Regions from separate parts of the Citrobacter sp. C1 genome, predicted to be linked through region 1. Evidence: predicted binding sites of a transcription regulator. Region 1 holds the regulator's gene; each other region holds the start of a gene.

Region 1 (8,292 bases):
GCGTGGGTCAGCCGACGTTGAAGGTAGATAGCCTTACCGTAGGCGGTACCGCGTAACTGTACATGCCGGATGGCAACGCTTCGCGTTTTATCCGGCCTACATATCTGCACCGACCGTAGGCCCGGTAAGCGAAGCGCCACCGGGCATTTTTATTTATCTTTACCCCTGCCGTACATCCCCTGAAACAACTGCGCCACATCGACAAAATAATCTGTGAGAGAGTTAATCACGACCTGCACCTTGAGCGGCAGCTTGTCTTTTTCCGTATACAGCGCGTAAACCGGACGCGGATCTGACTGGTAGCGGGGCAGCAGGATCTCCAATTCACCACGATTGATCTCATTGATCACCCACATCAGTGGGACATAGGCAATCCCCGCGCCTGCGGCCAGCCAACGCACCAGCGTCATGGGATCGTTGGTTACGAAGCGTCCCTGCGGGATCAGTCGGGTTGAAATCCCTTCCGGGGCAATAAGCTCAAATTCATTATCTGGACGCACGCTGTATTCCAGCCATGAATGGTTGCTGAGATCGGCGGGTTTTTCCGGGATGCCAAACTGGGCGAGATAGCTTTTAGCGGCACAGACCACCATTGGCATCGTCCCCAGACGACGTGAAAAAAGACTGGAGTCCTGGAGAGCGCCCACACGGATAACCACGTCCAGACCGTCAGCAATTAAGTCCGGGGCCGGGATGCCGGTGACCAGATTGACCGCCAGTCCGGGGTACTCTTTCAGCATTTTCGCGGTCAGTCCGGCGAGGACATTTTGTGCCATGGTTGAAGAACAGCCGATCCGCAGTGTACCGATCGGCGTGTTGTTAAACGCATAGAGCTGCTCATGAACGTCCTGCACTTCGTGCAGCATGCGACGGCAGCCCTGATAATAAATTTTTCCGGCCTCGGTCAACCCAATGCTGCGTGTACTGCGGTTTAGCAGCTTAACCTGCAGTTCATCTTCCAGTTTTGATACCGTCTGGCTTATTGATGAAACGCTCATTTGCAGTTGTCTGGCAGCGGCGGTGAAGGAGCCAAACTCGACGACTTTGGCGAACACCGACATACGTTTTAATCGTTCCATTGTTCACTCTGGCTTAAAAGTGATTTAGATCACATAATATAGATAACAGCATAACAGTTACGTTAATATATTATTATTCAAATAACAGCTATGTCGCTCTCGCCTGGCTCATCCTTGCCCTTCTCTGCGGTGACATACGCTCAATAAACGATCGCCTGCACTCTCTTAAGCTACCAAGGTCAACATGAGTCTGTTTCCCGTTATCGTGGTGTTTGGTCTTTCCTTCCCACCGATTTTTTTCGAGTTACTTTTGTCACTGGCGATTTTCTGGCTGGTGCGCCGGGTGCTGGTTCCAACTGGCATCTATGATTTTGTCTGGCATCCGGCCCTGTTTAACACCGCGCTGTATTGCTGTCTGTTCTATCTAATAACGCGCCTGTTCGTTTGAGGTTGAAGTGAAAACACTAACAAGAAAACTCTCCCGTACGGCCATGACTCTCGTACTGGTCATTCTGGCTTTTATCGCTATTTTCCGCGCATGGGTCTATTACACCGAGTCGCCGTGGACGCGTGATGCGCGTTTTAGTGCTGAGGTTGTTGCTATCGCCCCGGACGTCGCGGGCCTGATTACTCACGTTAACGTGCATGATAACCAGCTGGTGAAAAAGGATCAGGTCCTGTTCACCATCGACCAACCGCGCTATAAAAAAGCCCTCGAACAAGCCGAAGCGGACGTCGCCTATTATCAGGTCCTGGCGCAGGAAAAACGCCAGGAAGCGGGGCGTCGTAACCGTCTTGGCGTTCAGGCCATGTCCCGCGAAGAGATTGACCAGTCGAATAACGTGCTGCAAACCGTATTACATCAGCTGGCGAAGGCGCAGGCGACCCGCGATCTGGCAAAACTCGATCTTGAACGTACGGTTATCCGTGCGCCAGCCGACGGCTGGGTGACGAACCTTAACGTCTATTCCGGTGAGTTTATTACCCGTGGTTCGACGGCGGTGGCGCTGGTCAAACAGCACTCTTTCTACGTGCTGGCGTATATGGAAGAGACCAAGCTGGAAGGTGTGCGTCCGGGTTACCGCGCTGAAATTACGCCGCTTGGCAGCAACAAGGTTTTGAAAGGTACCGTTGATAGCGTGGCGGCGGGCGTGACGAATGCCAGCAGTACGCAGGATGCGAAAGGCATGGCGACCATTGACTCCAACCTTGAATGGGTGCGACTGGCTCAGCGTGTGCCAGTGCGCGTCCGTCTTGATGACCAGCAGGGAACGCTGTGGCCAGCCGGGACCACGGCGACGGTGGTCATTACCGGGAAGCAGGATCGCGATGCCAGCCAGGAGTCCTTCTTCCGTAAAATGGCGCACCGTCTGCGCGAGTTTGGTTAATTGCGATGGGCATTTTCTCCATTGCCAATCAGCATATCCGCTTTGCGTTAAAACTGGCATGCGCCATTGTGCTGGCGCTGTTCGTTGGCTTTCATTTTCAGCTTGAGACCCCGCGCTGGGCGGTGTTGACCGCAGCGATTGTGGCAGCAGGCCCCGCTTTTGCGGCGGGCGGAGAACCTTATTCGGGTGCGATCCGCTATCGTGGGATGCTGCGTATTATCGGGACGTTTATCGGCTGTATTGCGGCACTGGTAATTATCATCAGCATGATCCGTGCGCCGCTGCTGATGATCCTCGTGTGCTGTGTCTGGGCCGGTTTTTGTACCTGGATCTCTTCGCTGGTGAAGATCGAGAACTCCTATGCCTGGGGGCTTTCGGGTTATACGGCGCTGATTATCGTCATTACTATCCAGGCTGAGCCTCTGCTGACACCGCAATTTGCCCTCGAGCGCTGCAGCGAGATTGTGATCGGTATTGTCTGCGCAATTGTTGCTGATCTGCTCTTTTCTCCCCGCTCGGTGAAACAAGAAATTGACGTTGAACTGGACAGCCTTCTGGTGGCGCAGTATCGGCTTATGCAACTGTGTATTAAGCATGGTGACAGTGAAGAAGTGGACAAAGCCTGGGGCGATTTAGTTCGTCGGACTGCGGCGCTGGAAGGCATGCGCAGTGACCTGAATATGGAGTCCTCACGCTGGGGGCGCGCCAACCGCAGGCTCAAAGCGCTGAATACGCTGTCACTGACGTTGATTACCCAATCCTGTGAAACCTATCTTATCCAGAACACGCGTCCGGAACTGATTACGGATACCTTCCGTGAGCTGTTCGATACGCCGGTGGAAACCGTGCAGGATGTGCATAAACAACTGAAGCGCATGCGCCGGGTGATGGTCTGGACCGGCGAGCGCGAAACGCCGGTGACCCTTTATAGTTGGGCCAGTGCGGCAACCCGTTACCTGCTGCTGAAACGTGGGGTGGTTAGCAACACGAAAATCAGCGCTACGGAAGAAGAGATCCTGCAGGGTGAGCCGGTGGTGAAAGTGGAATCCGCCGAACGCCACCATGCGATGGTCAACTTCTGGCGCACCACGCTGTCCTGCGTGCTGGGCACCTTGTTCTGGCTGTGGACTGGCTGGACGTCAGGTAGCGGCGCAATGGTGATGATTGCGGTGGTGACCTCACTGGCGATGCGTTTACCCAACCCGCGGATGGTGGCAATCGACTTTATTTACGGCACGCTGGCGGCGTTACCGCTGGGTGCGCTCTACTTTCTGGTTATCATCCCCAATACGCAGCAAAGTATGTTGTTACTGTGCCTGAGCCTGGCAGTGCTGGGGTTCTTTCTGGGCATCGAGGTTCAGAAGCGACGTCTGGGCTCAATGGGCGCGCTGGCCAGTACCATTAACATCATCGTGCTGGATAACCCGATGACCTTCCACTTTAGTCAGTTCCTCGACAGTGCGCTTGGGCAGATTGTCGGATGCGTGTTGGCGTTTCTGGTGATCTTACTGGTGCGTGATAACTCGCGTGACAGAACCGGTCGTGTGCTGCTTAATCAGTTCGTGTCGGCGGCGGTTTCAGCGATGACCACCAATGTGGTTCGCCGCAAAGAAAACCATCTCCCGGCGCTTTACCAGCAGCTCTTTTTGCTGATGAACAAATTCCCCGGTGACCTGGCGAAGTTTCGTCTGGCGCTGACGATGATCATCGCACACCAGCGTCTGCGCGATGCACCAGTACCGGTAAATGAGGATTTATCCGCCTTTCACCGTCAGCTGCGACGTACTGCCGATCACATCATATCCGCAGGGAACGACGACAAACGCCGACGCTACTTTAGCCAATTGCTGGAGGAGCTGGATGTCTATCAGGAGAAGTTAACCCTCTGGCAAGCGCCGCCTCAGGTGACGGAGCCGGTGAAGCGACTCACCGGTATGCTCCACAAATACCAGCATGCACTGACCAGCAGTTAAGACTGATAAACCGACGCCAGAAGCGTCGGTTTTTTTATGGCTATACTTACCTGATGTGTGGGAATCCCTGCATAGAGAGAGCCTGTAGAGCGACTGGCGTTGGGATGGTAGCTATAGATGAACATCTATACATTTGATTTTGACGAGATTGAAGAACAGGGTGATTTCTACCGCGAGTTTACGCGGGCATTCGGCCTTGCTCGGGAAAAGGTAAGCGATCTCGATTCGCTGTGGGAGGTGGTGATGGGCGACGTTCTACCTCTGCCGCTGGAGATTGAGTTTGTCCATTTACCGGACAAACAACGCCGACGCTACGGAGCGCTGATTTTGCTGTTTGATGAAGCAGAAGAAGAGCTGGAAGGGCAATTACGCTTTAACGTCCGTCATTCAATGTAAGGCATAAAAAAGCCCCCGACAGGCGGGGGCAAGTCGTCTCGGACCAGACGACGAGGGTTTATTTGTACAGTTCAGCGGTTGCGTGCCAATGCGCGCCTTCACGCAGTTCGGTCACGCGGTAGCTGCTGGCGCCTGCTTTTTCAGCTTTGGCGACGATTTCCTGACGCATATCCATCGGTGAGCTGCCAATCTGAGAAACAGAGATGGTACCCATGGATTGCAAATTCTGTGCTTCTTGTGTGTTCACCTGATTAACCGCCGCACTGGCGCCAAAAGAGAGAACGGAAAGAAGGCTTAAGGTTGCAACAGTCGTTTTGATTTTCATGATATTTACCTCGTCGAATTCTTTTATTGGGGTCTTCGTTTCGTGACCCTCATCACAAAATCAAGTATACACTAATCACTCGATAAATTAATACCACGCTAATGGTTTCTGCTGTAATTAAGTGTTAAGAAATGTGGTTTTAATAACTTATTGGAATTAAAAACGCATAATTGAACTCATTATTTTAAAAAATACAGTAAATTCATGGTGATAGTTAATTTCGCAATTTGTGCGTTTATAATTCGAGGTATTCACTGTGTGAATGTTTTTGGGTAGTGAAACGCACTATTTGTTAAATGGCAGGCAGAGGAAAAGAGTGGTCAGGAGTCAGAAAGAAAGGTTTTTCCCCGCCACGTGATGCGACGGGGAGGGGATCACAGTTCTTGTTCGAACAGTTCCAGAATAGCTTCGTACAGATCTTTTACCGAGAACCCCATCGCCGGAGTGGTGAAGATAGTATCGTCGCCCGCAATAGTGCCGAGGATACCTTCTGCTTTACCCAGTGAATCCAGCATACGTGCGATCAACTGTGCGGCGCCTGGGCTGGTATGAATGACCACCACGGCATCGTTGTAATCAATGTCCAGCACCAGATTTTTCAGTGGGCTGGAGGTTGTCGGTACCCCCAACTCTGCCGGAAGGCAGTACACCATTTCCATTTTGGCATTGCGGGTACGCACGGCGCCAAACTTGGTCAGCATGCGTGAAACCTTGGACTGGTTGATATTATCAAAGCCCTGATCCTGCAATGCGAGGACGATTTCGCCCTGAGAGCTGAATTTCTCTTCCTTGAGAAGCGCTTTAAACGCCTTTACTAATTCTTCTTGTTTTGCCGAGCTTCGCATAAGTCACCCGTAATATGGCGGTAGAAACAACATTATTGTGCATACAGATGAATTTTTATGCAAACGGTCTGCCTCATTCAAGGCTGAAATAATGTTATGAAAGAGCGGAATTTTATCAAATTTCGTTATCAAGAAACATGCCTATGTCACGGCATGCAAATAAGCTTAAAAGTAAATCAATTGTTATCAAATTGATGTTGTTTTGGGAGGGCAGTTAGGTATATTGTCAGCACCTGTTGGAAAGTTGCTCTACTGTGCGAGTCGTATTGAATTACGTAACTTAGCTTTTAATTTACGTAAGTTAAATGCATAAAAGCCAAATTTGCGCAACTACGCATTCTTGACGCGTGGTTGTTGTGTTCATCGGATTTGTGAATTATGGTCGCCGCCGCGGAGCAACAGACACTTTGCTTATCAATATAATAAGGAGTTTAGGATGAAAGTTGCAGTCCTCGGCGCTGCTGGTGGAATCGGTCAGGCGCTAGCATTACTGTTAAAAACCCAACTGCCTTCAGGTTCAGAACTCTCCCTGTACGACATCGCTCCAGTAACGCCTGGTGTGGCCGTTGATTTGAGCCATATCCCTACTGCTGTGAAAATCAAAGGTTTCAGCGGCGAAGATGCGACCCCGGCACTGGAAGGTGCTGACGTAGTACTGATCTCAGCAGGCGTCGCGCGTAAACCGGGTATGGACCGTTCCGACCTGTTTAACGTCAACGCAGGTATCGTGAAGAATCTGGTTCAGCAGGTTGCGACCACCTGCCCGAAAGCATGCATCGGTATCATCACTAACCCGGTGAACACCACCGTTGCAATCGCTGCAGAAGTGCTGAAAAAAGCAGGCGTTTACGACAAGAACAAACTGTTTGGCGTGACCACGCTGGACATCATCCGCTCCAACACCTTTGTGGCGGAACTGAAAGGCAAGCAGCCGACCGACGTTGAAGTTCCGGTTATCGGCGGACACTCTGGCGTGACTATTCTGCCACTGCTGTCACAGATCCCTGGCGTAAGCTTCACCGAGCAAGAAGCTGCTGAGCTGACCAAACGTATCCAGAATGCGGGTACTGAAGTCGTCGAGGCTAAAGCCGGTGGCGGTTCCGCAACCCTGTCTATGGGCCAGGCCGCAGCACGTTTCGGTCTGTCGCTGGTTCGCGCACTGAACGGCGAAAAAGGCGTGGTGGAATGTGCATACGTTGAAGGTGACGGCCAGTACGCTCGCTTCTTCTCTCAGCCGCTGCTGCTGGGCAAAAACGGCGTAGAAGAGCGTCAGTCTATCGGCAAACTGAGCGCGTTTGAACAGAGCTCGCTGGAAGGCATGCTGGACACGCTGAAGAAAGATATCACCCTGGGCGAAGAGTTCGTTAAGTAACGCGACAAGGGGCCGGATGCAAATACCTTATCCGGCCTACGGTCAGCGTGTATTTGTAGGCCTGATAAGCGTAGCGCCATCAGGCATTACGTGCTAAGTCCCTACGATATCGCCTAATAAAAACCGGAGCTAATTCAAATTGCTCCGGTTTTTTATGGTAAGTGGGAGACGTGATGTTAATTGGTGGCCGGGTATTCCTGAATGGTGACCTGCAGCGTTAACTGTTTATCATCACGCATCACGACGACGGAGATCACTGAGCCTGGGCGAATTTCCGCTACCTGATCCATGGTCTCCAGCGCAGAGACGGCCGGTTTATTATTGACCGAGATAATCAGATCGTTAACCTGAATGCCTGCTTGTGCCGCCGGGCCATCCGGGGAGACTTCGTTAACCACAATCCCCTGAATTTGATCCATTCCGCCGCCCTGCGCGTGCAGTGGCGCAATCTCGCGACCGCTAATCCCGATATACCCGCGAATGACGCGACCATCACGAATCAGCTTATCCATAATCTTGGTTGCTAACTGGAACGGAATAGCAAAGCCGATCCCTTCCGGCGTTTCGCCATCGTTGCTCTTATCAAACGACAGGGTGTTAATGCCCATCAGCTCACCCAGCGAGTTGACCAGCGCACCGCCGGAGTTGCCGTGGTTGATAGAGGCGTCTGTTTGCAGAAAGTTTTGCCGTCCCGTGGGGTTCAGGCCAATACGACCGGTGGCGCTGATGATCCCCTGAGTAATGGTTTGCCCGAGGTTGTACGGGTTCCCGATAGCAAGAACGACGTCGCCAATGTGCGGTATCCGTTTGTTGTTGATAGGGATTGTGGGCAGCCCACCAGAGGCGTTGATTTTCAGCACCGCCAGGTCAGTCAGGGTATCGGAGCCGACCAGCAGCGCTTCAAACACGCGTCCATCCTGCAGAGCGACGATGATTTGGTCGGCATCATTAATCACGTGTTTGTTGGTGATGAT
Region 2 (8,292 bases), 460 kb from region 1:
CTGGCGGAGATCCGCGAAACGGTGGCTGCAGAAAAACGTCGACGCGGTGAGCTGGGTTTTGACGATATGCTCAGTCGTCTCGATGCGGCGCTGCGCAGTGAAAGCGGCGACGCACTGGCGACAGCCATCCGTAGCCGTTTTCCGGTGGCAATGATTGATGAATTCCAGGACACCGATCCGCAGCAATATCGCATTTTCCGCCGTATCTGGCAGCATCAGCCGGATACGGCCCTGCTGCTGATTGGCGACCCGAAACAGGCGATTTACGCGTTTCGCGGCGCGGATATTTTTACCTATATGAAGGCGCGCAGCGAAGTGAGCGCGCACTACACGCTCGACACCAACTGGCGCTCGGCGCCTGGCATGGTTAATGGTGTGAATACGCTGTTTAGCCAGATGACCGACGCCTTTATGTTCCGCGAAATCCCCTTTAGTCCGGTGAAATCCGCCGAAAAAAATCAGTCGTTGCGGTTTGTCCTGAACGGTGAAACACAGCCAGCGATCAACATGTGGTTGATGGACGGGGAAAGTTGCGGTGTCGGTGACTATCAGAATTACATGGCCCGGGTTTGTGCAACGCAAATTCGTGACTGGCTGAAAGCCGGACACGCGGGCAAGGCGCTTCTGACGAGCGCTAAAACATCACGACCGGTACGCGCGTCGGATATCAGCGTGCTGGTGCGCAGTCGCCAGGAGGCAGCGCTCATCCGCGATGCGCTGACGCAACTGGCGATCCCGTCGGTCTATCTTTCCAACCGTGACAGCGTCTTTGATACCCTCGAAGCGCAGGAACTGCTGTGGGTATTGCAGGCGGTGATGACGCCGGAGCGTGAAAATACGCTGCGTAGCGCACTGGCAACGTCGATGATGGGGCTGAATGCGCAGGATATCGAAACGCTCAATAATGATGAGCATGCCTGGGATGCGGTAGTCGAGGAGTTTGACGGCTACCGTCAGCTCTGGCACAAGCGCGGCGTGATGCCGATGCTTCGCGCGCTGATGTCGGCGCGTCAGATTGCGGAAAACCTGCTGGCAACGGCGGGAGGCGAGCGTCGCCTGACTGATATTTTACACATCAGCGAGCTGTTACAGGAAGCCGGTTCGCAGTTGGAAAGCGAGCATGCGCTGGTGCGCTGGTTATCCCAGCATATTCTTGAGCCGGACAGCAATGCATCCAGCCAGCAGCTCAGGCTGGAAAGCGATAAGCACCTGGTCAAAATCGTCACTATTCACAAATCGAAAGGGCTGGAATACCCGCTGGTCTGGCTGCCTTTCATCACTCATTTTCGCGTGCAGGATCAGGCGTTCTATCACGATCGCCGTTCGTTTGAAGCGGTGCTGGATCTCAGCCAGGCTGATGAGAGCATCGAGCTGGCTGAGGTTGAACGTCTGGCGGAAGACCTGCGTCTGCTCTACGTCGCGCTGACCCGTTCGGTATGGCACTGCAGCCTTGGCGTTGCGCCGTTGGTACGCCGCCGGGGAGATAAAAAAGGTGACACCGATGTGCATCAAAGCGCGCTGGGCCGTCTGTTGCAAAAAGGCGAGCCGATGGACGCTGCCGGACTGCGCGCCGCCATTGATGCGCTTTGTAGTGACGATATTGCCTGTCGGGTCCCTGATGAACCGGACACCGAACGCTGGCTTTCTGCTGAAGAAAGCCGCGAACCGTTGAGCGCGCGGACGCTGCCGCGCCTGCCAGGCGATAACTGGCGCGTTACCAGTTATTCCGGCCTGCAACAGCGCGGGCACGGTATCGCGCAGGATCTGATCCCCCGGCTGGACGTTGATGCGGCGGGCGTCGGTGAAGCGATTGTGGAATCCGGACTCACGCCGCACCAGTTCCCGCGTGGGGCGTCACCGGGCACATTTTTGCATAGCCTGTTTGAAGCGCTTGATTTTACCCAGCCGGTGGACCCGCTTTGGGTGCAGGAACAACTCGCGCTTGGCGGCTATGACGCACATTGGGCACCGGTTCTGACCCCGTGGCTGGAGGCTATTTTGTATGCGCCGCTCAACGAAACTGGCGTGAGCCTGAGCGCACTTTCAGCGCATGAAAAACAGGTGGAGATGGAGTTTTATCTGCCGATTTCGCAGCCGCTGATTGCCAGCCAACTGGATGCGTTGATCCGTCAGTATGACCCGCTCTCGGCGGGCTGTCCTCCGCTGGACTTTATGCAGGTACGCGGCATGCTGAAAGGGTTTATCGACCTGGTGTTCCGTCATCAGGGGCGTTATTACCTGCTCGACTACAAGTCTAACTGGCTGGGTGAAGACAGTACGGCGTACACCCAGCAGGCGATGGTCGCTGCTATGCAGGCACATCGCTATGATCTGCAATATCAGCTTTATACCCTGGCACTGCACCGCTATTTACGTCATCGCATTGCAGACTACGACTATGAACGTCATTTTGGCGGCGTCATCTACCTCTTCCTGCGCGGCGTTGACAGCGAACAACCGCAGCAGGGGATTTACGCGACCCGACCTGACGCAGAATTGGTTACCTTGATGGACGAGATGTTTGCCGGTGCGACACTGGAGGAGACGTTATGACAATCCAAACGCGATTACTGGAGGCGGTAGAGCAAAAGCAGCTCCGGGCGCTGGATGCCCAGTTTGCGCTGGCGGTTGCCGGTAACGATAACCCTGCGGTCACGCTGGCAGCGGCGCTACTCAGTCGTGAAGCGGGTGAGGGACACGTCTGTTTACCGCTTTCCCGTTTATCCTTAAGCGAAGACGCCCATCCTCTGCTGAGCGCATGGCTAGGCGAAGCAGGTGAACCAGCAGACTGGACTGAATGCCTGCTGGCCTCCGTGGCGGTGAGTCGCGGCGAGCGTCCCACTCCGTTGGTGCTGTACGGCGATCGCCTGTACCTGAACCGGATGTGGAATAACGAACGTACGGTCGCCCGCTTTTTCAGTGAAGTTAACCAGGCCATCGACGTCGATGAGTCGCGGCTGGCCCAGACGCTGGAGACGCTTTTTCCGCGAACAGAAGAGGGCGTTAACTGGCAAAAAGTGGCGGCGGCCGTGGCGCTGACTCGCCGTATATCGGTGATCTCCGGCGGACCGGGCACCGGTAAAACCACCACGGTTGCGAGGCTGCTGGCGGCATTGATTCAGATGACCGACGGCGAGCGCTGTCGTATTCGCCTGGCGGCACCGACGGGAAAAGCGGCGGCACGTCTGACCGCATCGCTGGGCGCGGCACTGCGTGAGCTGCCGCTGACCGATGAGCAAAAGAAACGCATTCCGGATGATGCCAGTACGTTGCATCGGCTGTTGGGTGCGCAGCCCGGCAGCCAGCGCCTGCGCCATCATGCGGGCAACCCCCTGCATCTTGATGTGCTGGTGGTGGATGAAGCCTCGATGATTGATTTGCCCATGATGTCACGCCTGATTGATGCGCTACCGCCGCACGGGCGGGTGATTTTTCTTGGCGATCGCGACCAGCTGGCGTCCGTTGAGGCGGGCGCGGTGCTGGGGGATATCTGTGCCTTTGTGAATGCCGGGTTTACCCCCGAACGCGCAAAACAGCTGAGTCGGCTGACCGGCAGCACCATTCCGGCGGGCGTGGGCACCCAGGCCGCCTCTTTGCGGGACAGCCTCTGTCTGCTACAAAAAAGCTACCGTTTCGGCAGTGATTCCGGTATCGGCCAGCTGGCGTCGGCGATTAATCGCGGTGATAAAGCCGCGCTGAAAACGGTATTCCAGCAGGGATTTAGCGATATTGAAAAACGCACCCTGCGCAGCGGGGAAGACTATGTCGCTATGCTTGAAGAGGCGTTAGCCGGATATGGCCGCTACCTGACGTTGTTGCGCGAAGGCGCAGAGCCGGGGGCTGTCATTCAGGCATTTAATGAATATCAGCTGCTGTGCGCCCTGCGAGAAGGGCCATTCGGCGTAAGCGGACTGAATGAACGCCTTGAACAGGTGATGGTGCAAAAACGTAAAATCCAGCGTTCCGCGCATACCCGCTGGTACGAGGGGCGACCGGTAATGATTGCGCGTAATGACAGTTCGCTGGGGCTGTTTAACGGAGATATCGGTATTGCGCTCGATCGTGGGCAGGGGCTGCGGGTATGGTTCGCTTTGCCGGATGGGTCCATCAAGTCGGTGCAGCCCAGCCGTTTGCCGGAACATGAAACCACCTGGGCGATGACGGTGCACAAATCGCAAGGGTCTGAATTTGATCATGCGGCGTTGATTTTGCCTAGCCAGCACTCGCCCGTTGTCACCCGCGAACTGGTATATACCGCCATTACCCGCGCGCGCCGCCGCCTGTCGTTGTACGCCGATGAGCGGATATTAACTGCGGCTGTTGCTATTCGCACGGAACGTCGCAGCGGGCTGTCTGCGCTGTTTAATGACGGCATTACAGAGTAGGTTTTGTTGGCCGGATAAGGCATTTATGCCATACCCGGCAACGACCTCTATCCCAAATCTGCCATCAGCACTTTTGACCGCCGCTGATAGTTGTACATCTCTTTCTTACTTTCCGGTAGCAGGTCGATATCCACCGGGGTAAAGCCGCGCTCCTGAAACCAGTGAATGCTGCGCGTGGTCAACACGAACAGCTTGCTGAGCCCCATTTGTCGGGCTTGCACGGCGATCCGCTCCAGCAAAACCTCGCCACGCGATGAACTACGATAGTCCGGATGCACCGCTACGCAGGCCATTTCGCCAATTCGTTCTTCCGGGAAAGGGTACAGCGCGGCACAGGCGATGGTCAGGTTATCGCGCTGAATAATGGTGAACTTGTCGATCTCCATTTCCAGTTGTTCGCGCGAGCGGCGAACCAGAATACCTTGCTGCTCTAGCGGGCGGATCAGCTCCAGGATCCCGCCGATATCATTGATGGTTGCGCGACGGATCTGCTCGGCACTCTCCATCACGATTTGCGTCCCAATCCCGTCACGTGAGAACAGTTCTTGCAACAGCGTGCCGTCTTCCTGATAGCTAATCAGGTGGCAGCGGCGTACCCCACTACGACAGGCTTTGACTGCACCCCGCAGGAAGCGCACGGTACCGGAGCTGTAGTCACCGATTGCTTCCTGGGCTTCAACGCGTGCCTGGGCCTCGTTGGGGAACAGTTCGGACACAATATCGCCATCATCGTTAATGACCCCTTGCGAGGAGCAAAAGCCGATCATCTTTTCTGCCTTCAGTTTGATGGCTAACTGAGTGGCGACCTCTTCAGACGTCAAGTTAAAGCTCTCGCCGGTCACGGAAACAGCGACAGGTCCCATCAGAACAATGGCGCCGCTGTCCAGTTGGCGGTGAATCGCCTCTTCATCAATACGACGAATGCGCCCGCTGTGGCAGTAATCGACGCCGTCATCCACGCCCAACGGCTGGGAGATAATAAAATTCCCGCTGACCACGTTGATGTGCGCACCCTGCAAGGGCGTATTGTTCAGGCTCATCGACAGGCGTGCAGTAATATCAAGCTGGAGCAGACCAGCTGCCTGTTTGACCAGCTCCAGCGTTTTGGCGTCGGTCACGCGCGTATTCTTGTGATACACCGGCTCATGATGATGCGCAGCAAGATTGGCATCAATCTGTGGCCGCGCGCCATACACCACAACCAGGCGAATGCCGAGGCTATGAAGGAGTCCAATATCATTGACGATACTGGAAAAATTTTCATGCTCGATGGCTTCGCCGCCCAGCATAATGACAAACGTTTTTCCCCGATGGGTATTGATATAGGGAACAGAATGGCGGAATCCCTGTACCAGCTCGGTTCTACGCTCCTTCACCACGGCACACCTCTATTGCATGATTATTCGTAATTTGTGTATTTTTATTCTGTTTTCGCGTTGTGCGCAAGCGTAATTTTTATTCCTGCTAAAGATTTTTCCCAGTAATGCCGTGAATATAAAAAGAATGTTTACCCTTTTGTAGATGACAGATTATGCGTCATTCGTTAAAGTTTCCGGTCAATTCGGACGTTTTACGTATTACCTCTACTAAAGATTTCTTTTGCTCGGGAGAAGCATGTCGGGATCCAATTCAGCAATCAGTCGCCGCCGTTTACTGAAAGGTGCGGGTGCTATGTGGCTTTTGAGCGTCAGTCAGGTCGGTTTGGCTGCCGTGAGTCAGGTCGTTGCGGTGCGCGTATGGCCAGCGTCCAGCTATACCCGCGTCACGGTAGAATCCAATCGTCTGCTGAAATACAAACAGTTTGCCCTGAGTAATCCTGAGCGTGTGGTGGTAGATATTGAAGGCGTCAATTTGAACTCGGTGCTTAAGGGTATTGGGACGCAGATCCGCCCGGACGATCCGTACATCAAGTCGGCAAGAGTCGGGCAGTTTGACCCGCAGACCGTGCGTATGGTGTTTGAGCTGAAGCAAAATGTGAAGCCACAGCTTTTTGCGCTGGCACCGGTAGCGGGCTTTAAAGAACGACTGGTGATGGATCTCTATCCGGCCAATGCCCAGGATGTACAGGATCCTCTGCTGGCGTTGCTTGAAGATTACAACAAGGGCGATCTGGATAAGCAGGTGCCGCCTGCGCAAAGTGGTCCACAGCCGGGTAAAGCGGGGCGCGATCGTCCGATTGTCATTATGCTCGATCCCGGTCACGGCGGAGAAGACTCCGGTGCCGTGGGGAAATACAAGACGCGCGAAAAAGACGTGGTGCTACAAATTGCCCGCCGTCTGCGCGCGCTGATTGAGAAAGAAGGCAACATGAAGGTCTTTATGACGCGAAATGAAGATATCTTCATTCCGCTGAAGGTGCGCGTGGCTAAAGCTCAGAAACAGCGTGCCGATCTGTTTGTCTCTATTCACGCCGATGCGTTTACCAGCCGACAACCCAGCGGTTCGTCGGTGTTCGCACTCTCCACCAAAGGCGCGACCAGTACGGCCGCAAAATTTTTGGCGCAAACCCAGAACGCCTCGGATCTTATTGGTGGCGTCAGCAAGAGTGGTGACCGCTACGTCGACCACACTATGTTTGATATGGTGCAGTCACTGACTATCGCCGACAGCCTGAAGTTTGGTAAAGCGGTACTGAATAAACTCGGTAAGGTGAATAATCTGCATAAGAACCAGGTTGAACAGGCCGGGTTTGCGGTACTGAAGGCCCCTGATATTCCGTCTATCCTCGTGGAAACGGCATTTATCAGTAACGTTGAAGAAGAGCGTAAGCTCAAAACAGCGACGTTCCAGCAGGAAGTGGCGGAGTCGATTCTGGCAGGGATCAAAGCGTATTTTGCCGATGGGGCGACGCTGGCAAGAAGGGGATAACAAAAAAGCGCTGAAAAGCGCTTTTTTTACGGGCCGTAGAAACAAAAAAACACCCGTCAGGGTGCTTAATGTATTGGTTGCGGGGGCCGGATTTGAACCGACGACCTTCGGGTTATGAGCCCGACGAGCTACCAGGCTGCTCCACCCCGCGTCCGTCTTTTTTGCTTTGTATTTCAAACCACATCGGCGTTGGCTTTCCTCGTTCACCTCAGTCACTTACTGGAGTAAGCTCCTAAGGACTCACTGCGTTGCCGCCTTGCTGTGATTCGAACTACTTTGCAAAAACTGCACATCAAATTTGATTGGTTGCGGGGGCCGGATTTGAACCGACGACCTTCGGGTTATGAGCCCGACGAGCTACCAGGCTGCTCCACCCCGCGTCCGTCTTTTTGCTTTGTATTTGTGATTCGAACTACTTCGCAAAAATCTTACATCAAATTTTAATTGGTTGCGGGGGCCAGATTTGAACTGACGACCTTCGGGTTATGAGCCCGACGAGCTACCAGGCTGCTCCACCCCGCGTCCGTGGATGCGCACTATACTCTGCTAACGATTTCATGCAACCTTTTTTTACGTGGATCACTGTTTTAGGATGAAAATGAACAAAAACAACGCATTTCGGTCTATTTTTTGTTCAAAATTTGCCTTGAGGTATGTATTCGCATTTCATTAGGTTCAGGGGTTTGTTATCTTCATCTCGCATTCAGGCAACTTAAGACGAGAACAATGAAAGGACGTTGGGCAAAATATCTTCTGGCGGGGGCGGTAGTCGTGATGCTCGCCGCGTGTTCCTCAAAACCCACCGATCGTGGGCAGCAGTATAAAGACGGGAAATTGACCCAGCCTTTCTCACTGGTGAATCAGCCCGATGCGGTTGGCGCACCGATCAATGCCGGTGATTTTGCCGAGCAGGTAAATCAGATCCGCAGTTCCTCACCGCGTTTATATGGCAATCAGAGCAACGTCTACAACGCTATCCAGGAATGGTTACGCGCGGGCGGAGATACGCGCAGTATGCGCCAGTTCGGTATTGATGCTT
Region 3 (8,292 bases), 1.1 Mb from region 1:
GAAGGTCGCGTTGTGCTCGGTGAAGAACGCTTCGTAGGTGGCGTTGACGGTGGCGAAATCGTTCAGGTCTTTAACGAAGACCGTAGTTTTTACGATGTCGCCTACTTTCAGGCCTGCTGCTTCTACGATAGCTTTAACGTTTTCCAGCGACTGACGCGCCTGAGCGGACACGTCTTCCGATACGGCACCGGTTTTTGGGTCAACCGGGATCTGACCGGAAGTGATTACCATGCTACCCAGATCAACACCCTGAACGTATGGGCCGATTGCTGCTGGTGCATTTTCCGTCGCGATAGTCTTGCTCATGATTTCTCCTGAATTACAGCGGTAATAGAATGTTCCCGCTCATTATAGGGAGCCGGGATCTCATAACCAACCCCAATTAGTTGGCCAGCACCACATAATGGGAAAACTCTTTTTCACAGTATTTGCATTTGAGTGCGATGTCATCGGCACGCTTTTTCACTGCAAAACTGGAGGAAACCGGCTCGGCATGACTGATACAGTTACTGTTCGGGCACACCAGCACGTTATCGATACGCTCAGGCAGGCTGGGACGTGATTTACCCACCACGTCATAGTCATCAATGCGGTTTACCGTGGCCTGCGGGGCGTACAACGAGAGCTGGTTGACCTGCTCGTCGGTCAGGAAGGTATTTTCAATTTTGATCAGGTCTTTACGCCCCATCTCACCGGACGGCAGGTTCAGGCCGATGGTGATACGCTGATCGGTCTCTGTCAGTTTGAATAGTGTCAGCAGCTTAAAACCCACCTGTGCGGGAATATGGTCAATCACGGTGCCACGTTTGATGGCTTCAACCTGCAGTTTGTTATCGTGTGTCATCGTCATGTCCTCTTACAGTGCCAGTTCGCTATTCAGTACCAGTGCCAGTAACGCCTGGCGGGCGAAGATGCCGTTGCCTGCCTGCTGGAAATACCAGGCGTGTGGCGTCTTATCGACGTCGGGAGTGATCTCATCGATGCGCGGCAGCGGGTGCAGCACCTTCATGTTCTCTCTGGCACCTTCCAGGTCACTGGCGCGCAGAACGAACTGTGCTTTCACGTTGGCGTATTCGGACGGGTCCAGGCGTTCTTTTTGCACGCGGGTCATGTAGAGGATGTCTACGTCCGCCATCACTTCTTCAATCGTGCCGTGCAGGCTCCAGGCGATACCTTTTTCATTCAGCATGTCCAGAATGTACTGCGGCATTGCCAGCGCATCCGGGGCGATAAAGTAGAAGCGGTTGCCTTCGAACTTCGCCAGCGCCTGAGTCAGAGAGTGAACGGTACGGCCATATTTCAGATCGCCCACCATCGCAATTTGCAGATTGTCCAGGCGACCCTGCGTTTCCTGAATGGTGAACAGGTCCAGCAGCGTCTGGGTCGGATGCTGGTTAGAGCCGTCTCCCGCGTTCAGTACCGGCACATTGCCGGAGAACTCCGTGGCCAGACGCGCGGCGCCTTCCTGCGGATGACGCATTACAATGGCGTCTACGTAGGTGCTGATTACGGAAATGGTGTCAGCCAGCGTTTCACCTTTTTTGCCCAGTGAGGTGTTGCTGCTGTCAGAGAATCCCACCACGCTGGCGCCCAGACGGTGCATTGAGGTTTCAAAAGATAAACGGGTGCGGGTTGAGGCTTCGAAGAAACAGCTGGCGATCACCTTATGCTTCAACAGCTCCGGCTGCGGGTGGGCTTTTAGTTTCGCCGCCGTCGCGAGTACCAGATTGAGGTCATCGCGGCTGAGGTCGTTTATGGAAATGATGTGTTTTTGATAGAGCGGGTTAGCCATGTTTATCTCCTGACGCCTGGGCAAAAAAAAAGCCCCTCAATTGAGGGGCTTAGAATGATGAGCAACGGGAAGAAAAACGGCAGGCCAGCGTCTTTTTTCAGACGCGGTAAGACAAAATGTCGTACACACTGAACCATAGATCCTCCCGGCAAATTGTCGGCGATTATACTCAGCTACGTTATAGGATCAAGCGAATAATGCACAAATTATTCATCGCAAACGATTCTCATGAATATTCATTCACCCAAGCCCGCGGAGACCGCCGCAGGCGATAAACATGCGTTGACGCAAAATATCGGTAAATAGCAGTGGTATGGCAGACGGATTTTTCGTATAACAACTAAAATGAAACAATGTTTTAATTAAGGGGTTTGAAATGATTATCGGCAATATTCATCACCTGGAAGCATGGCTGCCGGAAGAGCTGCGTCAGGCAATTGAACACATTAAAGCGCACGTGACGGACACAACCGAAAAAGGGAAACATGACATCGACGGTAACCGCCTGTTTTATCTGATCGCCGAAGATATGACCGAGCCGTTTGAGCAGCGTCGCGCCGAGTATCATGCCCGTTATCTGGATATTCAGATCCTGCTAAAAGGCCAGGAAGGGATGACCTTCAGTACGCTGCCTGCGGGCACGCCGGAAACCGACTGGCTGGCGGACAAAGATATCGCTTTCTTGCCGGAAGGGGCGGAAGAGAAGACGGTGGTGCTGAATGAAGGTGATTTTGTGGTGTTCTATCCGGGCGAAGTGCATAAGCCGCTGTGCGCGGTAGGTACGCCTGCGCTGGTGCGCAAAGCCGTGGTAAAAATGCTGGTCGAATAAGTGATTTTATGATGCCGGATGGCGACGCAATAGCGTCTTATCCGGCCTACGGGAGCACGGTTGTAGGCCGGATAAGATGCGTAGCATCGCCATCCGGCATTCTTTTCATCTACACGCTCACTTCGCTAATGTCGCCACCATCACCGCTTTAATGGTGTGCATGCGGTTTTCTGCCTGATCAAAGACAATACTGGCAGGTGACTCAAAGACCTCATCGGTTACTTCCATCCCACCGTGCAAACCGTATTCTTGCGCCATTTGTTTACCCAGCGTGGTTTGGTCATCATGAAATGCTGGCAGGCAGTGCAGGAATTTCACCTGCGGATTGCCGGTTAGTGCCATCATCGCGCTGTTGACCTGATAGTTACGCAGCAGGGCAATTCGTTCGGCCCACTTCTCTTTGGCTTCACCCATGGATACCCAGACGTCGGTATAAATGAAGTCCGCACCTTTCACGCCCGTCGCAATATCGTCGGTCAGGGTGATATTACCGCCGTTTTTCTGTGCCAGCGCTTTGCATTCGGCTACCAGGCTCTCTTCTGGCCAGCAAGCCGGTGGTGCGACCAGGCGCAGATCCAGCCCGGTTAACGCGGCGGCTTCCAGCATTGAATTGCCCATGTTGTTACGGGCATCGCCGGTGTACACCAGCGTCATCTCATTAAACGCTTTGCCCGGCAGGTGTTCCTGCATGGTTAGCAGATCGGCCAGTAATTGGGTGGGGTGGAATTCGTTGGTCAATCCGTTCCATACCGGAACCCCGGCATATTCGGCCAGCGTCTCCACCACCTCCTGGCCGTGGCCGCGATACTGGATACCGTCATACATGCGGCCCAGTACGCGGGCGGTGTCTTTTATCGACTCTTTATGGCCAATCTGGCTGCCGCTTGGCCCGAGATAGGTCACGCGCGCGCCCTGATCGTAAGCGGCAACTTCGAAAGAGCAACGAGTACGGGTCGAGTCTTTTTCGAAGATGAGCGCAATATTTTTACCGGTCAGCATAGCGACCTCTGTGCCGTTTTTCTTGTCCGCCTTGAGCCGGGCGGCGAGCTGCAGCAGTGACGTGAGTTCAGCAGAGGTAAAATCGAGCAGTTTCAAGAAGTGCTTCTGATAAAATGCAGACATGGTTCCCTCACATGGCTTAGGCCATTTATTGAATTAAAATTCAATTTATATGTATGTTTATTCATTTGCAACCTTGTTTAACAAATCTTTCCTGGAAAGGTGGAGGCAATGTCAGCGGTATGTGACAATAAGAGTATCGGCAGGACATTATGAGGATATGAGCCATGGCAAACCCGGAACACCTGGAAGAACAGCGTGAAGAAACACGCTTGATTATTGAAGAGTTACTTGAAGATGGTAGCGATCCTGACGCGCTGTATACCATTGAGCATCACCTTTCCGCGGATGACTTTGAAACCCTGGAAAAAGCAGCGGTAGAAGCCTTCAAGCTGGGTTACGAAGTCACCGAGCCGGAAGAGCTGGAAGTGGAAGAAGGCGACACGGTCATTTGCTGTGACATCCTCAGTGAATGTGCGCTGAACGCCGAGCTGATTGACACTCAGGTTGAACAACTGATGAACCTGGCTGAAAAATTTGACGTGGAATACGACGGATGGGGCACTTATTTTGAAGACCCTAACGGCGAAGAAGGTGAAGGTGAAGACGGCGACGATGACGATCTCGTCGACGAAGATGATGACGGCGTGCGTCACTAAGTCATCTGCTGACCTACGGCGGCGCATGCTGCCGTAGGGCAAGGACAACGTATGGATTACCCGCAAATACTCTCCCCGATTCTGGATTTCCTGCACTGCAAAACGCCCGAGGCCTGGCTTGATAAAGCGCGCGACCCGGAAAATCTTCCCCTGCTGCTGACTGACCATCTGGTCTGCGAGCTGAAAGCGGCGCAAACCGCGATGCTGCTGGTGCGTAAATATGTTGCGGATAAGCAGGGATCGCAGGCGATGCTGGAGTGGCTGAAACCCTATGAAGCCTTTGCCTTCCGAGAAGGGGAAGAGCCGGATTTCACCTTGCTGAACAAGCAGATCAGCAAAAGCATCATGCCCCAGACTGACGACCCGTGGGGGCGACAGCTTATCGACAGCATGGTGCTGCTGATCAAAGAAGAGCTACACCACTTCTGGCAAGTGCGTGAAGCGATGCTAAGCCGCCAAATTCCGTATATCAAAATGACCGCCAGTCGTTACGCCAAGGGCATGCTTAAAGAAGTCCGTACCCATGAGCCGTTAACGCTGATTGATAAGCTGATCTGCGGCGCCTACATTGAGGCGCGATCCTGCGAGCGTTTTGCCGCGCTGGCACCGTATCTGGATGATGAATTACAGGCGTTTTATCTGTCGCTGCTGCGCTCAGAGGCGCGCCATTATCAGGATTATCTGGCGTTGGCACAGCAGGCGGCCGACCATGACATCAGTGACCGGGTACGGTTTTTTGGTGAGGTGGAAGCATCCCTGATCTTATCGCCGGACGATGAGTTTCGTTTTCATAGCGGCGTGCCAGCCTAGCTCCACTCTCTGGTACGGTGTCTCTCTTCCTCCTTCCCGGTAGCTAAAATCTGGTGGCTAGAAATCGATCGCGCCTGCCGCAATAATCAAACCACTTGAAGGGGGAATATATCCCCGCCATATGCATTGATATGAAAAAGGATGGTGAATGAACTGGGCACACGTATTGTTGGCAGGCTATATCGGGGCGGTGATTGCGACCGTGGTGGGCGTCTGTCGTAAAAAGGGCTGGGTAGGTAAGGTCTCCGGTGCGGTGATTTTTGTCGTGGCGATTATCGGCTGGAATCTGTTTGATACGCACTATCTTATCCCGCGCGAAAGTCCGGACTATGGGCTGACTGAAACGCAGAAGTTCGAGAAAGCAATGCTGGCAATGCCCGTCTATGAGGTCATTAAGGAGCAGGAACCCGCGCTATGGCAGACGATTCTCAACCAGGCGGTGGAGATGAAAACGGCGGGGAAAAGCGAGCAGCAGATTATTGACACCATACAGCCGCAGATCCTGACGTTCCAGATGGCGCGCTTACAGCAGGCACCCGATGCCAACGTGATTGCCTATATGCAGGTGAACCTCGCGCAAATTGACGCGATAGCGAAAGTAGGCGGTGACGAATGCTTTCGCTTCCTGTTCCCGGCGGTAAAAGGCGGTATCAACCCGGTACAGCTTATTCCACGTGAAATTATGAGTCGCCGTATGGCGAATGACATGACGATGCTGCAGGCGGCTTACGGCCCGGGAAAACATACAGTTACGGCGGAAGAAAAAGAGCTGGCGCTTCAGGATCTGCAAGCCATTAGTCCGGGACTGGTGCAGCGCTATGGGCCGGATATTCAAATCATGGCCGACCCGAATAAAGGCGTGGGTAAAGAGCAACTGGCTTGCGATATGGTTCAGGATCTGTGGACGCAGGTTCTCAAATTGCCGACCGCTCGCGCCGCCGGCGTGATTCGTCTGATGCTCTCAGCCGAAATGCAATAACGCAGTATTGCCCCTTTGCCTAACGTCAGAGGGGTTTTAGCATCCGCACTTCGCAATCTACATGCCCCGTGCAGCCCAGCGGCTCGGCAATATGCGCAAAGCCCAGACGTTCGTAGAGGTGAATCGCCTCGGTCAGAAATTCGGTGGTTTCCAGATAGCACTGTTTAAATCCCTGCTCACGGGCGTGATCGAGAGCCATCAACGCCAGCTTTTTCGCCAGTCCCTGACCACGCACGCTCGGCAGAAAGTACATCTTCTGTAATTCGCAAATATCCGGCTCGCTACAGCCTAATGGCGCAACGCCACCGCCACCGACGACCTGCCCATTTTGTTCAACCACCCAATAGGCCGCACCCGGCTGGCTGTATACCTGGAATAACTCATCGAGATTAGGGTCAGCCACCGTGTAACCTTTATCAGCGGTCAAACCGTATTCGGCGGAGACCTGGCGGATCACGTGGGCAATGGCGGTGTTATCGTCGGCAGCAATGCGACGCAGCGTCGCCGAGACAGGTGTAATGACACTCATAGCGAACTCATGACGTAAAAGTGGGACATATGCAGTTAATACCACTGCGGAGAGGGAAAGCGCAAGCGAGGATAATTCAATAAAAAGCCTCTGGGCGAGTGCGTCAGAGGCTTTTATCGTCTGCGGTGTCGGATGCGCTACGCTTATCCGACCTACGATGACGGTGTCTGTTTGCCGGATAAGCGTAGCGCCATCCGGCAAACAGCTTTACAGCGCGGCAATAACCGCCTGCTGTTCAATCAGCTTCGCTTTCGCTTCAGCGTAACCTTCCAGCTTCTCACGCTCTTTAGCGATAACCGCTTCCGGCGCGCGTGCGACAAAGCCTTCGTTGGACAGTTTGGCTTCAATGCGGCCAATCTCACCGTCGATTTTGGTCACTTCTTTCGCCAGACGTGCCAGCTCATCTTCTTTATTGATCAGGCCAGCCATAGGGATCAGCAGCTCGGCGCCGTCGATAATTTTAGTCACGGAAACCGGACCTTTATCATCAGCAGGCAGCACGGTGATGCTTTCCAGACGTGCCAGGTTCAGCAAGAAGCTACGGTTGTCGTTCACACGACGCATCGCGTCGGTGCTGCAACCACGCAGCAGCAGCTCCAGCGGTTTGCCCGGCGCGATGTTCATTTCCGCACGGATGTTACGGATGGCCACGATCGCCTGCTTCAGCCACTCGGTATCGGCCAACGCGGCTTCATCTACCTGCGCCGCATCGTATTCCGGGAACGGCTGCAACATGATGGTATCGGCAGTGTTACCGCAAATAACCTTCACACGCTGCCAGATGGTTTCGGTGATGAATGGGATGATTGGGTGCGCCAGGCGCAGCAAACCTTCCAGCACGGTGACCAGCGTATGGCGGGTGCCGCGCAGCTCAGACTCAGAACCACCGGTCATGACCGGCTTGGTCAGCTCCAGGTACCAGTCGCAGAACTGGTTCCAGGTGAACTCGTACAGAATGCCCGCGGCGATATCGAAGCGGAAGTTATCCAGTGCCTCGCGGTACGCTTTGATGGTCTGGTTGAATTCCGCCAGAATCCAACGGTCCGCCAGCGACAGGGTCATTTCGCCGCCGTTGAAGCCGCAATCCTGATCTTCAGTGTTCATCAGCACAAAGCGGCTGGCGTTCCACAGCTTGTTACAGAAGTTACGGTAACCTTCCAGACGCTTCATATCCCAGTTGATATCGCGACCGGTTGAGGCCAGTGCCGCCAGGGTGAAACGCAGGGCGTCGGTACCGTGCGGCTCGATGCCGTCCGGGAACTGCTTCTCGGTACGTTTAGCAATTTTCTCAGCCAGCTGCGGCTGCATCATGTTGCCGGTACGTTTCTCCAGCAGGTCCGGCAGGGAAATACCATCAACCATATCCAGCGGGTCGATAACGTTACCCTTGGACTTGGACATCTTCTGGCCTTCGTCGTCACGAATCAGACCGGTCATGTAGACCGTCTTAAACGGAACCTGCGGCTTGCCGTTTTCATCTTTGATGAAGTGCATGGTCATCATGATCATGCGGGCAATCCAGAAGAAGATGATATCGAAGCCAGAAACCATCACGCTGGTTGGGTGGAACTGACGCAGCGCGTCGGTGTTTTCCGGCCAACCCAGCGTAGAGAAGGTCCACAGCGCGGAGGAGAA

What was found. The regulator ArgR, encoded in region 1, controls arginine synthesis, uptake and breakdown. The targets are predictions, from matches to a motif close to ANTGAATAAAAATACANT.
Region 2: the regulator ArgR is predicted to act here: its motif matches at 5,797-5,814, upstream of argA (amino-acid N-acetyltransferase).
Region 3: the regulator ArgR is predicted to act here: its motif matches at 3,771-3,788, upstream of argF (ornithine carbamoyltransferase).

Annotation. Positions count from the first base shown of each region.
Region 1 covers NZ_CP115035.1:450,578-458,869, forward strand. Annotated here, with positions in the region: gene tldD (metalloprotease TldD) at 1-56, shown strand, start outside; gene aaeR (HTH-type transcriptional activator AaeR) at 150-1,079, opposite strand; gene aaeX (p-hydroxybenzoic acid efflux pump operon protein AaeX) at 1,264-1,467, shown strand; gene aaeA (p-hydroxybenzoic acid efflux pump subunit AaeA) at 1,475-2,407, shown strand; gene aaeB (p-hydroxybenzoic acid efflux pump subunit AaeB) at 2,413-4,380, shown strand; gene IB214_RS02270 (hypothetical protein) at 4,498-4,776, shown strand; gene yhcN-B (DUF1471 family stress response protein YhcN-B) at 4,835-5,101, opposite strand; gene argR (transcriptional regulator ArgR) at 5,476-5,946, opposite strand; gene mdh (malate dehydrogenase) at 6,383-7,318, shown strand; gene degS (outer membrane-stress sensor serine endopeptidase DegS) at 7,495-8,292, opposite strand, start outside.
Region 2 covers NZ_CP115035.1:909,690-917,981, forward strand. Annotated here, with positions in the region: gene recB (exodeoxyribonuclease V subunit beta) at 1-2,553, shown strand, start outside; gene recD (exodeoxyribonuclease V subunit alpha) at 2,550-4,385, shown strand; gene argA (amino-acid N-acetyltransferase) at 4,433-5,764, opposite strand; gene amiC (N-acetylmuramoyl-L-alanine amidase AmiC) at 6,000-7,253, shown strand; tRNA gene IB214_RS04355 (tRNA-Met) at 7,328-7,404, opposite strand; tRNA gene IB214_RS04360 (tRNA-Met) at 7,557-7,633, opposite strand; tRNA gene IB214_RS04365 (tRNA-Met) at 7,699-7,775, opposite strand; gene mltA (murein transglycosylase A) at 7,980-8,292, shown strand, end outside.
Region 3 covers NZ_CP115035.1:4,420,833-4,429,124, reverse strand. Annotated here, with positions in the region: gene ridA (2-iminobutanoate/2-iminopropanoate deaminase) at 1-306, opposite strand, end outside; gene pyrI (aspartate carbamoyltransferase regulatory subunit) at 383-844, opposite strand; gene pyrB (aspartate carbamoyltransferase) at 857-1,792, opposite strand; gene pyrL (pyr operon leader peptide) at 1,795-1,929, opposite strand; gene IB214_RS21235 (YhcH/YjgK/YiaL family protein) at 2,169-2,621, shown strand; gene argF (ornithine carbamoyltransferase) at 2,739-3,743, opposite strand; gene rraB (ribonuclease E inhibitor RraB) at 3,908-4,339, shown strand; gene miaE (tRNA isopentenyl-2-thiomethyl-A-37 hydroxylase MiaE) at 4,391-5,149, shown strand; gene IB214_RS21215 (topoisomerase II) at 5,298-6,128, shown strand; gene IB214_RS21210 (GNAT family N-acetyltransferase) at 6,154-6,657, opposite strand; gene IB214_RS21205 (valine--tRNA ligase) at 6,865-8,292, opposite strand, start outside.